DNA from 4 places in the Cryptosporangium sp. NPDC048952 genome. Region 1 is predicted to be linked to each of the others. Evidence: riboswitches for the same ligand, from Rfam matches in the RefSeq annotation. Region 1 holds a riboswitch; each other region holds the start of a gene.
The links. A riboswitch is a leader RNA that binds a small molecule or an ion and turns the genes downstream of it on or off. The one in region 1 is predicted to bind cobalamin.
Positions count from the first base shown of each region.

Region 1 (3,858 bases):
CACCGGCACCTGCCCGCCGACGCCACGCAGGCCGACCTGCTCGACGTCATCACCGGGTTCAACGACGACAAGAACGTCCACGGCGTGCTCGTGCAGTACCCCATTCCCGGACATCTCGATTACGACGCCGCGCTGGCCGCCCTCGATCCCGACAAGGACGTCGACGGCATGCATCCGACGAACATGGGGCGCCTGGCGGTGGGCCTGCCGGGGCCGCTGCCGTGCACCCCGGCCGGCATCGAGGCGCTGCTCGCGCACTACGAGATCTCGGTCTCCGGCCGGGAGGTCGTGATCCTGGGACGCGGTGCGACGCTCGGGCGTCCGCTGGCGATGCTGCTGTCGCAGAAGCGCCCGACGGCCAACGCCGCGGTCACCGTCGTGCACACCGGTGTCCCGGACTGGGAGCGGTACACGCGCCGCGCGGAGATCCTCGTCGCCGCGGCGGGCGTGCCCGGCATCATTCAGCCGGAGCACGTCCGTCCCGGTGCTGTCGTCATCGGTGCGGGGGTGCGGTACGAGGGGCGTCGGCTGCTGCCCGACGTCGACGAGTCGTGTGCCGAGGTGGCGTCGGCGATCACCCCCCGCGTGGGTGGCGTCGGCCCGACGACGGTCGCGATGCTGTTCCGCAACGCGGTCGCCGCCGCCGAGAGCGCCAACCCTTAACCGACCGGCGGGCGCCGCATTTCGGGCAGGGTGTCGTTCAGACCCGTCGCGGTCAGGATGCGGCGCAGGGCGTCGGAGGGGTTCATCAGGCCGAGGTCCCGGCCGGACGCGGCGAGCGCCGCGTGCGCGCGGAGCAGCGCGCTCAGCCCTCGGGCGTCGATGAAGCGCAGGGTGGAGCAGTCGAGCACGACCGGGCCGTCGGCCGGTGGCAGCAGCGAGTCGATCGCGCTGAGCAGCAGCGGCCCGGTCTGCATGTCCAGGTCGCCGTTCAGTTCCAGGCGGACGGCGAACTCGTCGTGGTGCACGGCGACGGAGAGGGGGCAGACGTCAGGCATCGAGAGACCTCCGGTCAGGTCTGCCGTGGGGCAGATGTGCGTGACCGGGCTCTCGGCCGAACCCGCTGTGCAGTGTAATCCGTCCTCCGGCGTACTGCAGCTGTCTCCACCTCCCGCGGTAGTCAGCTCCGCTGTGCGAGGTGGCGCCAGACTCGATGCATGGCCGGCCTGGTTGCGCGGCATCGGACAATCGGGGTCGTGATGGAGTCGGGTGCCGGCGGTCGCAGCGTCGTCGACGGCGCGTTCCGGGTGCTGCGCGCCTTACCGCTGGCCGGGCAGGTCGCGCAGGTGACCCGGGTCGCGGAGCTGACCGGGCTGCCGCGCCCGACCGTCCACCGGATGCTGGGCCAGTTGCGCGCCGCGGGGGCCGTCGACTGGTGCGACGGTCACTGGACGCTCTCGGCCGACCTGCTCGGGCTCGCGCAGCGCGTCGAACCGGTCCCCGGGCTGCGGACGTCCGCGACGAGCGTCATCCAGGGACTCCGGGAGCAGACCGGTGCCGCGGTGTCGCTGGTGGTCGCGGGCGGGGAGTCGTTCGTCGCGCTGGAAATGGTGCCCGGGCGCGACCCGCTGCCGATCGATGCCCGGGCGGGGTCGGAGATGCCCGGATCGACGGCTGCCGGTGTCGTACTCGGCGGGCACTCGTCCGCGCGGCGCCGGCCGTTCGGTGCTGCGGTCGACGACGAGGACGTGATGCCGGGCCTGACGTGTTACGCGGTGCCGGTACGCCTCCCCGCCGGCGGGCGGGCGGCACTGCAGATCGCCACCCCCGCCGGGCGCTCGGCGGAACGGTCGGCGGCTGCGGTCCACCGCGCCGCGATCGTGTTGGAACGCCGGGTCGCGAGCGCCCACCAGGGGCGCGACACCTAGTCTGCGGTGGTGCGACACATTCGGGTCATCGGTATCGGGGCGGGCGACCCAGGCCTGCTCACCGTCGAAGCGGTCGATGCGCTGCGTAGCGTCGATGTGTTCCTTGTTCTGGACAAGGGAGAGACGACCGCGGAGCTCACCGACGCCCGGCAGGCGATCCTGGAGCGGTTCCTCGGAACCGACGGCTACCGGGTCGTGACGATCGCCGACCCGCCGCGGGACCGGACCGCCGACGACTACGCGGGGGCCGTGGAGGCCTGGCGGGATGCGCGGTCGGCAGCGGTGGAGCACGCGCTGCGCGTCGAAGTGCCCGAGAAGGGCACCGCGGGCATCCTGGTCTGGGGTGACCCGGCGCTCTACGACGGCACGATCCGCATGCTCGACACGATCGTGGGACGCGCGCAGGTGGCGTGTGCGTACGACGTGCTGCCGGGCATCAGCAGTGTGCAGGTGCTCGCCGCGCGGCACCGCATCACGCTGACGCGCACTGCCGGTGCGGTGGTGGTCACGACCGGTCGGCGGGTGGCGAACGGCCACCACGACAACGATCTGGACCTGGTCGTGATGCTGGACGCGAGCCTGGCGTTCCGCCGGTTCACCGGTGAGGACGCGTCGTTGTTCTGGGGGGCTTACCTGGGTGGGGCGGACGAGGTGCTGATCGCTGGGCCGCTGGACGAGGTCGCGGATCGGGTTGCCACTACGCGCGCCGAGCTACGGGCACAAAAGGGGTGGATCATGGACACCTACCTCATCCGACGCAGGGAGCGCTAACTCACGTTGACCGGGAGCCTTTCGCGGGCCTACGGTGCCTGGAGCGTGGCGGCGCGAGGAAGCTGGTGGAAGTCCAGCACGGTCGCGCCACTGTGAGCCGGCCTCCGGGTCGGTGAGTCAGATACTGGTGCCGTCACGAGGCCCGTTCGAACAGGGGACGCACGATCCCCAGAGGAGGCTCGACGTGACCAGTCCGTCTGCTGTTGCGACACCGGTAGTGATCTCCGGCTCACGGGGTGCTGTCTACCTCGGTGCTGCCGTGCTGCTGGCGCTGCTCGCCTACTACTTCATCGGTGTCGATCAGGGCGCCACGTCGGTGTTCGGCAACGACGCGCACGTCCACGAGTACATCCACGACGCGCGTCACTTCCTCGGCTTCCCCTGCCACTGATGGAACTGAAGCTCTTACTCCGCGGCGCACTCGCCGGCGGAGTCGGCGGCCTGCTGGCGTTCGTGTTCGCGCGCATCTTCGCCGAGCCGCAGATCCAGCAGGCGATCGACTACGAGGAGGGCCGGGGCGCTGCCCAGGAGGCCCTCGACCGGGCGGCGGGGATCCCGATCCCGGCTGCCGAGTCCGAAGTGTTCAGCCGCACGGTGCAGGCGAACATCGGTATCGGCACCGGTCTGGTCGTGTTCGGCATCGCGATGGGTCTTCTGGCCACCGTGATCTACATGATCTGCCTGGGGCGGGTCGGGGCCGTGCGGCCACGGGTGCTGGCGTTGCTGGTCGCCGGTGGCGCGTTCGTCGGGCTGTTCCTGGTGCCCTGGCTGAAGTACCCGGCCAACCCGCCCGCCGTCGGTGACGACGACACGATCTCCACCCGGGGTGGGCTGTACCTCGCGATGGTGCTGGCGTCGCTCGTGCTGCTCGGTGCTGCGGTGTGGCTGGGGCAGCGTCTGGCGGCGCGGTTCGGCAACTGGAACGCGGCACTGCTGGCCGGTGGCGCGTACGTCGTCGCGGTCGGCATCGTGATGCTGCTGCTTCCGACGATCGCCGAGATGCCGGAGCCGTTGCGTGACCCGAGCGGTCGGATCGTCTACGAGGGCTTCCCCGCGGACGTACTGGCGTTCTTCCGGCTGTACTCGGTGGGTGCGCAGCTGATCATGTGGGGCACGTTCGGGCTGGTCTTCGGGCCGCTGGCCGAGCGCGCCCTGGCCCCGGCGAGGGCGGCGGCCCGGGACGCGGTGCCGGCCTGAGTTCGTTCGCGGCGCTCGCCTC
Region 1 is NZ_JBICTY010000002.1:787,119-790,976, reverse strand. It holds gene ACGFY5_RS11885 (bifunctional 5,10-methylenetetrahydrofolate dehydrogenase/5,10-methenyltetrahydrofolate cyclohydrolase) at 1-663, shown strand, start outside; gene ACGFY5_RS11880 (STAS domain-containing protein) at 660-998, opposite strand; gene ACGFY5_RS11875 (helix-turn-helix domain-containing protein) at 1,158-1,868, shown strand; gene cobF (precorrin-6A synthase (deacetylating)) at 1,878-2,639, shown strand; adenosylcobalamin (AdoCbl) riboswitch at 2,684-2,777, shown strand; gene ACGFY5_RS11865 (CbtB-domain containing protein) at 2,824-3,030, shown strand; gene ACGFY5_RS11860 (CbtA family protein) at 3,030-3,836, shown strand.

Region 2 (3,858 bases), on a different contig from region 1:
GAGCGCGATTTTCTTGTTCTCGGGCGCGATGTGCCGGAGCACGCCGTGCTTGACCGCGATGCCGGCCACGCGCGCGGCCCGTTCCGGGTCGGCGACGTAGACGGTGAGGCCGTCGGCGTCGATCTCCTTGAACGAGAACGGGACCGTGATGATCCGGCCGTCGAACTCCGGGATCGCGACCTGGGTCGCATTGTCCAGTGGGGAGAGCCCGTCGTCGCTGGCGTCCCAGGTGGCGCGGCTGCTGGTGAGGCACAGGCCCTGCAGGATCGGGACGTCGAGGGCGGCGAGTGCGCCCACGTCCCAGGCGTCGTCGTCGCCGCCGGCGCTGACCGTGGCGGGCTTCGTTCCGCCTGCGGCGAGCACGGTGACGACGAGAGCGTCGGCCTTCTTCAGCGTGGCGAGGAGCTCGTCGGGCGCAGTCCGGAGGCTCGCGCAGAAGACGGGGAGCGCTTGCCCGCCGGCGTTCTCGATCGCGTCGCAGAGGGAGTGGACAAACGACGTGTTCCCGGCGATGTGGTGCGCGCGGTAGTACAGCACCGCGACGGTCGGCCGCGGCGCAGCCGGCGCTTCTGCCGCGGCGCCTTCTGCCGCGGCGCCTTCTGCCGCGGCGCCTTCGGTGGCGGCGCCTTCGGTGGCGGCGCCTTCGGTGGCGGGCGCTTCTGCCGCGGCGCCTTCGGCGGCGGGCGCAGCGGCGGCGGCCGCGGCGGCACTGGGCGCGGCGGCGCTGGGCGCTTTGGTGGTGGGCGCGGTGGTGGGCGCTTTGGTGGTGGGTGCTTTGGTGATTGTTCCGGTGGCGCTCGGGGTGCGGTCGAGGGTGCCCCAGGTGGGCATTTCGGTGGCGGGCTCGAACCCGAGGCCGGTGAGGAGAACGGTGTCGCTGAGGAAGTTGTGCAGCTGCGTGAGGTTCTCGGAGCCGCCCTGCGCGAGGTACCCGTGCGCTTCGGCGGCGACCCCCGCCGGCACCGTCGAGAGCTGCATCAGGTCCGCGTCCGGCGCGATCTCCCCACCGAGCACGATCACCGGCAACGACCCGGCCAGGAGCGCGTCGAGCCCCTCCTCCCAGAACCGGCGCCCACCGAGAATCCGGACGACGACCAGGTCGACCCCGTCGGTCAGCCCCGGCAAGTCGTCGACGGAAACACGCGCCGGGTTCGCGAGCCGATAGTCAGCGCCGCTCGCCCGCGCCGAGAGCAGGTCCGTGTCCGACGTCGAGAGCAGCAGAATCACGCAGGGCGTCCTCACTCGGGGTCCGCGCCCCGGGTCGTGGTCAGCGGCGTCTGGAGTCTCCTGGCTCCCGGATCGGCGCTCCCCCGCAGCCTTCCCGCTTCGCAGCAGTGGCTTTCGAGTGCGAGATCGCTCCCCGGTAACAGTGGCGGGACCGCGCCGGATTCACACCGGCTTCCTCCACCTGACACCGCTCATGGCCTTTCAACACTGGTGATCAGGGTCCCAATCGTCAAGTGGGCCCAATGGGGATCACCGGAGCGACACGTAGCATCCGGACTATGCCCACCGCCGTGCCCTTCCGCCAGGCTGCAGACAGCTGCCCAGGCGCGTTGCAGGTGCACGAGGCTGCGGACGGTGGCCTGGCGCGGGTGCGGATCCCCGGTGGTGTGGTGAGCCTCACCCAGTGGAACGTGTTGCGGTCGTTCGCCCCGTTGGAGCTCACGTCGCGGGGGAATCTGCAGATCAGGGGCGTGACGGATTCGTCCGCGCTCGCTGATCGGCTGGCTGACGTCGGACTGCTTCCCTCGGCCACGCACGAACGGGTCCGGAACATCGTCGCGTCGCCCCTCGGCGGTGTTTTCGGGGTTGTTGACGCGCTCGATCGTGCGCTGTGTGGTTCGTTGGAGTTGGCCGAGCTGCCCGGACGGTTCCTGTTCGCGATCGACACCGATCGGGACGTGATTTCGCTGGGTGCCGACGTGACCGTTCTGCTCGGCTCGGACACCGTCCCGGTGCTGTTGGCTGGCGTCGACAGCGGTCTGCGGGTTCGTCCTGACCAGGCCGTTCCGGCCTTGATCGCCGCTGCGCGGTGCTTTCTCGCCGAGCGCGCGGCTCAGGCCTCCAAGGCCTGGCGTCTTTCCGAGCTCGACGACGCGGTGCCGCGCGTCGCGAGCCGAATGCACGAGTCCTTGGCGTGCGCCCGCATCGAACCGTCGGCCCCCGAGTCCCCGAGCCCTCCCGCGTCCACCCCCCTGGGTGTCGTCGCCGTGGCCCCGCACCCGGCGGGCGCGGGAGCGCCGCACGCTGATGGCGCGGGAGCGCCGCACGCTGATGGCGCGGGAGCGCCGCACGCTGATGGCGCGGGAGCGCCGCACGCTGACGACGCGGGAGCGCCGCACGCGGGAGCGCGGGACGTGGGGGTGGCGGTGGGGGTGCCGCTGGGACGGTTGAGTGGGGCGCAGATGGATGTGATTGCCGCGGTGGCTCGGGAGGAGATCATCGTCACTCCGTGGCGGGGTGTGGTGCTGCCGCGAGCGGACCCGATGGCACTGGCCACGTTGGCCGACGCCGGGCTGATCACCGACCCGGCGTCCCCCTGGGCGAGCGCTTCGGCCTGCACGGGTCTCCCGGGATGCGCCAAGTCCCGCGCAGACGTCCGAGCCGACGCCGCAGTCGCCCTCGGCCTCGGCCTCGGCCTCGCGCAGCGTGCGCCCACGGGGCAGCGCCCCGTCTCCACGCGCCCTGCCGCGGCGCACCCCGACACGGCGCACCCCGGCACGGCGCACGGGCGGACCGTGCTGCCCGTGCACTTCGTTGGGTGTGAACGGCGCTGCGGGCACCCGGCTGGCGTCCACGTGGATGTTCTGGCCACCGCAGACGGATACCAGGTCGACGGCGAGCAAGTCACCGTCGACGAACTACCCGCGGCCGTAGCGGCCGCCAGGAGGACCAACCGTTGAGTGGGCAGTACATCCGCGACGGCGCGGAGATCTACCGTCATTCGTTCGCGATCATCCGAGCGGAGGCCGACCTGAGCGGCCTGCCGGAGGACGTCGCCCGGGTGGCGGTCCGCATGATCCACTCCTGCGGCATGGTCGACCTGGTCGACGACCTGGCGTTCTCGCCGGGCGCGGTACCGGGCGCGATCAAGGCGCTCCGGGCGGGCGCCCCGATCCTCTGCGACGCCCAGATGGTGGCCTCGGGCGTGACCCGCCGCCGCCTCCCGGCGTCGAACGAAGTGATCTGCACGCTGAACGACGACCGCGTGCCCGACCTCGCCGCCGAACTCGGCACGACCCGCAGCGCCGCCGCGCTCGAACTCTGGCGCGACCACCTCGAGGGCGCCGTCGTCGCGATCGGCAACGCCCCGACGGCGCTGTTCCACCTGCTCGACATGATCGCCGCGGGCGCGGCACGACCTGCTGCCGTGCTCGGCATCCCGGTGGGTTTCGTCGGCGCCGCGGAGTCGAAGGACGCGCTGGCGGCCAACGACCTCGGACTCGAGTACCTGATCGTGCGCGGACGCCGGGGCGGCAGCGCGATGACGGCCGGGGCGCTCAACGCGCTGGCCAGCGAGGAAGAGTGATGAGCGGTCGGTTGTACGGCGTCGGTCTCGGACCGGGCGACCCGGAGCTGGTCACCGTGAAAGCTGCCCGGCTGATCGCCGATGCCGAGGTGATCGTGTACCACTCGGCCCGGCACGGCCGGAGCATCGCGCGGTCGGTGGCGGCCCCGTACCTGCGCGAAGGCCAGATCGAAGAGCAGCTGATCTATCCGGTCACGACCGAGGCGACGTCGCACCCGGGTGGGTACCAGGGTGCGCTCGACGAGTTTTACGCCTCGTGCGCGGCACGGTTGGCGGCGCACCTCGACGCCGGCCGGGACGTCGTCGTGCTCGCCGAGGGTGACCCG
Region 2 is NZ_JBICTY010000001.1:748,627-752,484, reverse strand. It holds gene cobN (cobaltochelatase subunit CobN) at 1-1,227, opposite strand, end outside; cobalamin riboswitch at 1,281-1,405, opposite strand; gene ACGFY5_RS03465 (precorrin-3B synthase) at 1,506-2,906, shown strand; gene ACGFY5_RS03460 (precorrin-8X methylmutase) at 2,903-3,532, shown strand; gene ACGFY5_RS03455 (precorrin-2 C(20)-methyltransferase) at 3,532-3,858, shown strand, end outside.
Region 2: another riboswitch for cobalamin. It lies ahead of cobN (cobaltochelatase subunit CobN); the one in region 1 lies ahead of ACGFY5_RS11865 (CbtB-domain containing protein).

Region 3 (3,858 bases), on a different contig from region 1:
GTACCGGCCAGGGCCTGGTTCACCTTCTGTACGGCGGCGCCGGTCTGCTCGGGCGAATCGGTGGCGACGACGAGCGCGAGGCGTCCGTTGAAGCCCGGGCCGAAGCCCTCGCTGATCAGGTCGGCGGCGGCGCGGGCCGGGGTGCCCTCGGCGGCCTGGCTCGGGTCGGGCAGCGACAGGCGCATGTCCTTGGCGGGTATCGCCAGCAGGCCCAGCCCCAGGATGCCCAGGATGATCACCGGTACCCGCAGCTTGATGATCAGCCGCGCCCACCGGAACCCGAACGCTTCCTTGACGGGCTTCTCGTGCTTCCCCGCGCCGGGGCTGTCCGCCGCCGCGACCTCCCCGGAGGCGTGCTTGCCGGCGTGTTCCACGGCGGCGTGTTCCGCGGCGTGCGTGGCGGCGCCGTGCGGGCCGGCGCCGTGGGGGCCCGCGCCGGATGCGGCGGCCAGTTCGGTGCGGGCCTTGCGGGGGAGGACGCGGAGCCGTGCGAAGCCGAGCAGCGCGGGGAGCAGCGTCACCGCGACCAGGACGGCTACCGCGACGGTGCCGGCAGCGGCCAGGCCCATCGCGGTGAGGAACGGAATGTTGACGACCGACAGGCCGGCCAGCGCGATGATCACCGTGATGCCGGCGAACACGACCGCGGACCCGGCGGTACCGACGGACCGGCCCGCCGCCTCCTCGGGGTCGAGGCCCTCGGTCAGGTGCTGGCGGTGCCGCGAGGTGATGAACAGCGAGTAGTCGATACCGACGGCCAGACCCAGCATCAGCGCAAGGATCGGCGCCGTGCTGTTCAACTCGATCACGCTGGTGAGCGCGAACAGTCCGGCCATGCCGGCGCCGACGCCGATCAGCGCGTTGAGCATCGTCATCCCGGCGGCGACCAGCGAGCCGAACGTGATCAGCAGGACGACCAGGGCGATGACCACACCGATCGCCTCGGTACCACCGACCTCCGGCGGCGAGCTCATGACCTCGCCACCGTGCTCGACCTGCACCCCGGAATCCAAGGCGGCCTGCCCGGACTCCTCGTAGGCGGCGCGCTCTTCCTCGGTGACCTCGTCGGCGCGCTTGTCGAACTGCACCTGGATCAGCGCGTACCGACCGTCCGGGGTGAGCGCCTGCGCGCTGTACGGATCCACCGCACCGACCACACCCGGCAGCGATGCGGCCTCCTTCACCAGGCCCTTGATCGCCGCCGCGAACGACGGATCGGTGAGCGTCTTGCCTTCCGGAGCAGCCACGACGATCGTGCCGGTGGCACCGCTGGCCGCGGGGAACTCACGGGCCAGGGCGTCGAGCGCACGCTGCGATTCGGTGCCCGGTAACGCGAAGTCGTTGGTGGTCGCGCCCTTGAAGGCAACCGCCGCACCACCCAGGGCGACGAGCACCACCAGCCAGAGGGCGACCACGAGTTTGCGCCGGCGGAACGAACCGCGGCCGAGTCGGTACAGCAGGGTTGCCAATGTGGATCCTCGGTCGGAACGGAGACGACACCAAGTCAGATCGTGCCTTCCCTCCGGCCTACCCGCTAGCCGAGCGGCTAGTACTGTGAGCTTTAACTCACACGATCCAGTAAGCAATTCCGACCGTCGCGGAACGTTGGACCGGACGTGGCACTCTCTTTCGCCGTACTGGGCGACTCGATCGCTTACGGGCAGGGCGCGGCTCGCGCCGACGACACCGTCGCCGCGCGGCTGACCCGACGTCTGATCGAGGACGGCCACCCGACGGACGTCCGTGTCTTTGCCGTGCCGGGGGCCCGTAGCCAGGACCTGGCCGCGCAGGTGCAGCGCACTGTGGCGTGGAAGCCGGATCTGGCACTGGTCGTCATCGGTGCGAACGACCTAACGGGCCTGGTGCCGCCGCAGCAAGCCGCCGCCCGGCTCGGGGCGGCGGTCGGGGCGCTACGCGAATCAGGCGCCGAGGTCGTCGTGGCGCCGGCGCCCGACCTGAGCGTCGTGCCGTGGGTGCCGGTGCCGATGCGTCCGACGGTGCGCGCCGCGAGCCTGGCGCTGCAGGAGGCGCAGATCCGGGCGGCCGAGGCGGCGGGCGCGGTGATCGCCGCGCACGCACTGGACACTTCCGCCGGGTTCGCCACCGACGTGTCGCTGTTCAGCGCCGACCGTTTTCACCCCTCCAGTGCGGGTTATGCCCGCATCGCCGAGGCGCTCGCGCCGTCCGTACGGGCAGCGGCGGCGCGGGCCGCCGCCCGCGCCACCGGCTCCATCTGACGCCTAGTTCGGGGTCAGTCACCCAGGGCGGCGAGGCCGGCTTGGGCGACCGTCATGTCCTGCGAGTAGTGGCCGCCGCTGACCCCGATGCCACCGACGATCGCCCCGTCGAGAACCACGGGATAGCCACCACCGAACGTCACGAGCCGGTCGATCGCGGCCGGCGCCCCCAGGGCCAGTGGGCCGTCGTCCTTGATGAAGTCGTACCACCCGTCCGAGCTCAGCCCGAACCCGATCGCGGTGAACGCCTTGTCCTGGGCGAGCTGGATGGAGACGTGCACCGAACCGTCCATGCGGTCGAATGCCTTGAGGTCCCCGCTCTCGTCGACCACCGCGATCGACATCGCGACGCCCAACTCGTCGGCTTTCGCGCGTGCGGCGGCGATCAACACGGCTGCCGCTTCGCTGGAGATGCTCGGCTTGTTGCGGACATAGGACATGCGGGGGCTCCCGTCCTCGTTCGGCTCGGTGCCATCGTTTCGAAGCGCCCTGCATTTCGTCAACAGAATCGTTGAAGACGTGCGTGTTACCGTCGGGAAGCCAGTCAACCCACGAGGTGGGTCAGGGAACCCGGTGCGAATCCGGGGCTGACGCGCAGCGGTGAGGGGGACGGCCGTGGTACTGGCCACTGGGCTTCCCGCCTGGGAAGGCGCCGCGGTCGGACGAACCCGAGTCCGAAGACCTGCTGGCGACCGACGTCCACTCGGGCGGCGGATCGGCTACGGGCCTCGCGATCGGGTCCGCGATCTACGAGGTACCTCATGCGGTTACGTCATGGGCTCGCCGCGAGCCTGTTGCTCCTCGCGGCCTGCGGCGGTCAGGACGCCGAGTCCACGGCGCCCGACGGCGACTACCCGATCAGCGTCGAGAACTGCGGACGCACGGTGACCATCGACCGGCCGATCGACAAGGCGGTCTCGATCAGCCAACCGGCGTCCGAACTGTTGCTCTCGCTCGGCCTGGAGGACCGGATGGCCGGTACGGCCTCGTGGAGCGACCCGGTGCTGCCCGCCTTCGCGGCCGCCAACGAGAAGGTGCCGCGGATCTCCAAGGACTTCCCGTCGTTCGAGCGGCTGCTCGAAGAGGAACCGGACTTCGTCTACACGACGTTCGCGTACACCTACACGGCCGAAGGCGTCGCCGACCGCGCGAAGTTCGACCAGGTGAAGATCCCGACGTACCTGTCGTCGAGCGAATGCACCGGGCAGGACGCCACCCAGACCCGCGCGCTGACGATCGACGATCTCTACCGCGAGATCGGCGACCTCTCCATCCTGTTCGACGTGCAGGACCGCGGCGCGGACCTGAACACGTCGCTACGGCAGCGGATGGCCGCCGCGACCGGCGGCCTCGACGCGAAGGACGTCACGCTGGCGTGGTGGTACTCCAGCACGAAGACGCCGTACATCGCCGGGTGCTGCGGCACACCGGGCCTGGTCACCGACGCGGTCGGCGCGAAGAACGCGTTCGCCGACAGCAAGCAGCTCTGGCCGGAGACCGGCTGGGAAAGCATTCTCGACCGCGATCCGGACGTGCTCGTGCTGGCCGACCTCACCCGCGGTGACGACGGTGACAGCGCCGCTGCGAAGGTGAAGTTCCTGGAGTCCGACCCGGTCGCGAG
Region 3 is NZ_JBICTY010000001.1:1,528,842-1,532,699, reverse strand. It holds gene ACGFY5_RS07260 (MMPL family transporter) at 1-1,469, opposite strand, end outside; gene ACGFY5_RS07255 (SGNH/GDSL hydrolase family protein) at 1,617-2,237, shown strand; gene ACGFY5_RS07250 (heme-binding protein) at 2,252-2,677, opposite strand; cobalamin riboswitch at 2,762-2,942, shown strand; gene ACGFY5_RS07245 (ABC transporter substrate-binding protein) at 2,999-3,858, shown strand, end outside.
Region 3: another riboswitch for cobalamin. It lies ahead of ACGFY5_RS07245 (ABC transporter substrate-binding protein); the one in region 1 lies ahead of ACGFY5_RS11865 (CbtB-domain containing protein).

Region 4 (3,858 bases), on a different contig from region 1:
CCGAAGACCGTGCGCAACCACGTCGCGAACGTGTTGACGAAACTCGGGGTACCGAGCCGCGCAGAAGCGCTGCTCCTGGCCCGCGAACGTGGTCTCGGAGGCGTGTGACGCCGGTTATCGGGGTAACCCGCGGTAACCGGAGGTGCGACATGTCGGACTACTTCGCTGACCGGGCGGAGGCGGGCCGTGCGCTGGCGGTCGCCGTCGCCGAACACCTGAAGGAGCACGAGGTGCCCCTCGTGCTGGGGCTGCCGCGCGGTGGCGTCCCGATCGCGCGGACCGTGGCCGCCGCGGTCCACGGCGAGCTGGACGTCGTCGTCTCGCGCAAGATCGGGGTGCCGTGGCACCGCGAGCTCGGCGTCGGCGCCGTGACCGTCGACGGCCCCGCGCTGTTCGACGAGGGACTGCTCGGCCAGGTGGGCCTCACGTTGCAGGAACTCCAGCCTGACGTCGAGCGGGAACGAGCCGAGGCGGTGCGACGCACCGAGCGGTACCGGGGCGGTCGACCGGCGCCGGTGGTGGAGGGGCGCACGGTGGTCGTGGTGGACGACGGGCTCGCGACCGGTGCCACCGCACGGGCCGCGCTGCGGTCGTTGCGGGCGCTGCGGCCCGCGCACCTGGTGTTCGCGGCGCCGGTGTGCGCACCGCAGGCCGTGATCATCCTCGGCGTCGAGGCGGACGCCGTGGTGTGCGTGAGCGCGCCGCCGGAGTTCCGCGCGGTCGGGTACCACTACCGGGACTTTCCGCAGCTCACCGACGAAGAGGTGGAAGCGGAGCTGACCGCGGCCCGCCGTGACTCGGCCGCGTTGCGCCTTTGAGGCTGCTCACTGTCGCGCCGTGAGCGAGGAAGCGCGGGCGCCCGGACGGCGGTGACGCACGTCTCGCACCTTTGACGATGGGGACGTGGTGAGTCACAGTTACGGCGAGCGGAGGGCAGGAAGACCGGTGAGAATCCGGCGCGGTCCCGCCACTGTCACCGGGGAGCCGACCTCACTCAATGGTCACGGCCGGTAACGGCTGGAAGGCCGAGGACACGCTTCGATCCGGGAGCCAGGACACTGCGTCCGCTCCCTGCGAGCCTGCTCGCAGGCCATCGCACACGCGGGCGTGGACACCCGCGGGAAGGATCCTGGCATGCCCTCGTGCGTGATCGGCGGGTGACTCCGCCGTACCCGTTCTCCGCGGTCGTCGGTCTGGACGACCTCCGTTTGGCGTTGACGCTCAACGCCGTTTCGCCTGCTATCGGTGGTGTGCTCGCCCGGGGCGAGAAGGGCACTGCGAAGTCGACGGTCGTCCGGGCGCTGCACGCCCTGCTCCCACCCATCACGGTGGTGACCGGCTGCCGCTTCGCCTGCGACCCGGCCGCCCCCGACCCCCAATGCCCCGACGGCCCGCATCTCCCGGCGCCCGCAGGCCCGGATGGCGTCGGCGCCTCGGCTGGAGGCGTGGCCGCCGAAACGCGCCCCGCGCGGTTGGTGGAGTTGCCGGTGGGGGCCACCGAGGATCGGCTGGTGGGGGCGCTCGATCTGGAGCGGGCGCTCACCGAGGGGGTGCGGGCGTACCAGCCCGGGTTGCTCGCGGCCGCGCACCGGGGCGTCCTGTACGTGGACGAGGTCAACCTGCTCGCCGACCACCTGGTCGACACGCTCCTCGACGCCGCCGGCATGGGCCGCGCGTACGTCGAGCGTGACGGCGTCTCGGTGCGGCACGCGGCGCGGTTCCTGCTCGTCGGCACCATGAACCCGGAGGAAGGCGAGCTGCGTCCGCAGTTGCTCGACCGCTTCGGTCTGACGGTGGAGGTCACGGCGAGCCGCCGGCCCGCCGAACGGGCCGAGGTCGTGCGGCGGCGGCTGGCCTACGAGGCCGACCCCGAAGGCTTCGCAGCCCGCTGGGCCGACGCCGACGCCGAGCTCGCCGAACGCATCGTCGAGGCGCGCGCCCGTCTGGCTGACGTCACTCTGAGCGATGCCGCCCTGCGCCGGATCACGGCCGTGTGCGCCGCGTTCGACGTGGACGGGCTCCGGGCCGACCTCGTCACCGCGCGGACGGCCGTCACGCTGGCGGCGTGGAATGGGCGGGACCACGTCACGGACGACGACATCCGGCGCGCCGCCGAACTCGCGTTGCCGCACCGGCGCCGCCGTAACCCGTTCGACGCACCCGGCCTGGACCAGGACCAGCTCGACAAAGCCCTCCAGGAAGCCGCCGACGACGACCCCGACGACGACCCGGACGGTCCCAACGGTCCCGACGACGGTCCCAACGGTCCCGACGACGGCCCCAACAGCCCCAACGGCCCCAACGGCCCCGACGGCCCCGACGACGGCACCACCGAGAGCAACACGAGCGACGGCGCCCCCGACAGCAGCACGGACAGCGGCCCCGATCGCCGCCCACCCGACACGAGCGAACCGCTCGACGGCGCGAGCCCCGCAACCGACCGCGGCCGAGCCGACGAAACCGCAGACGACAACCGGCCACGCCTCCCCAGCCCCGCACCCGAACGACCAGCGGTAAAAGCCACCGACCCCTACCGCACCAAACTCCTCACCGTTCCCGGCGTAGGCCGATCCCAGTCCGACGCCACGGGCCGCCGCTCCCTCGCCGAGTCGCGCCGCGGCCGAGTCGTCCGAGCCGCACGACCGGACGGCCCGGTGCACGACGTCCACCTGATCGCGACGTTGCTGGCAGCGGCGCCGCACCAGAAACAACGCGGACGCACCGCGGGCCTGAAGCTCGAGAAGCAGGACCTGCGGTCCGCGGTCCGCCGCGGACGGGAGAGCAACACGATCCTGTTCTGCGTCGACGCCTCCGGCTCGATGGCGGCCCGGCAACGCATGGCCGCGGTCAAGGGCGCGGTGCTGTCGTTACTGCTGGACGCCTACCAGCGCCGCGACACCGTCGGCTTGGTGACGTTCCGCAAGGACACCGCGACCCTCGCCCTGCCCCCCACCGGCAGCATCGAGGTCGCCGCCCGGCGCCTCGACGAACTCCCGACCGGCGGGAGAACCCCGCTCGCCCAGGGACTCGTCAAGTCCGCCGAAGTGATACGGCTCGAAAAACGGCGCAACCCTCACCGGCGACCCCTCCTCGTCGTGGTCACCGACGGCCGCGCCACGTACGGCAAGAACGCCAGGGAAGACGCCCGTCGCGCCGCCGCGTTCCTCGCCGCGGAACACACCGCGGCAGTCGTCGTGGACTGCGAAACCGGCCCGATCCGCCTCGGACTGGCCCAGGAACTCGCCATGAACCTCGGCGCCACCGCACTCCGCCTCGAAGAACTGAACGCCGACAACCTGGCGCACGTCGCGAGGGGAGCAGCCTGATGCCGCAGGGAAAACCGGACGTCATCCCGAACGACGGCCTCACCACCCGCCAGCGCCGCCGCCGGCCGATCCTGGCCGTCCACACCGGCCCGGGCAAGGGCAAGTCCACGGCGGCGTTCGGACTCGCGCTGCGCGCGTGGAACGCCGGCTGGCCGATCGGCGTCTTCCAGTTCGTGAAGAGCGCCAAGTGGCGGGTGGGGGAGGAGGACGCTCTTACCGCGCTCGGCGAGTACCACGCGCAGACCGGCAAGGGCGCACCCGTGACCTGGCACAAGATGGGCGAGGGCTGGTCCTGGATCCAACGTGCGGGCACCGAACAGGACCACGCGCGTGACGCCGCCGAAGGCTGGGAGCAGATCAAGCGCGACCTGGCCGCCGAAAGTTATGGCCTCTATGTCCTGGATGAGTTCACTTACCCCATGAAGTGGGGTTGGGTCGACGTCGATGATGTGGTGGAGACGCTGGGGAACCGCCCCGGCAGCCAACACGTCGTGATCACCGGCCGCAACGCCCATCCGTCCCTTCTCGAAGC
Region 4 is NZ_JBICTY010000001.1:1,298,401-1,302,258, forward strand. It holds gene ACGFY5_RS06105 (response regulator) at 1-108, shown strand, start outside; gene ACGFY5_RS06110 (phosphoribosyltransferase) at 150-818, shown strand; cobalamin riboswitch at 935-1,061, shown strand; gene ACGFY5_RS06115 (putative cobaltochelatase) at 1,158-3,326, shown strand; gene cobO (cob(I)yrinic acid a,c-diamide adenosyltransferase) at 3,326-3,858, shown strand, end outside.
Region 4: another riboswitch for cobalamin. It lies ahead of ACGFY5_RS06115 (putative cobaltochelatase); the one in region 1 lies ahead of ACGFY5_RS11865 (CbtB-domain containing protein).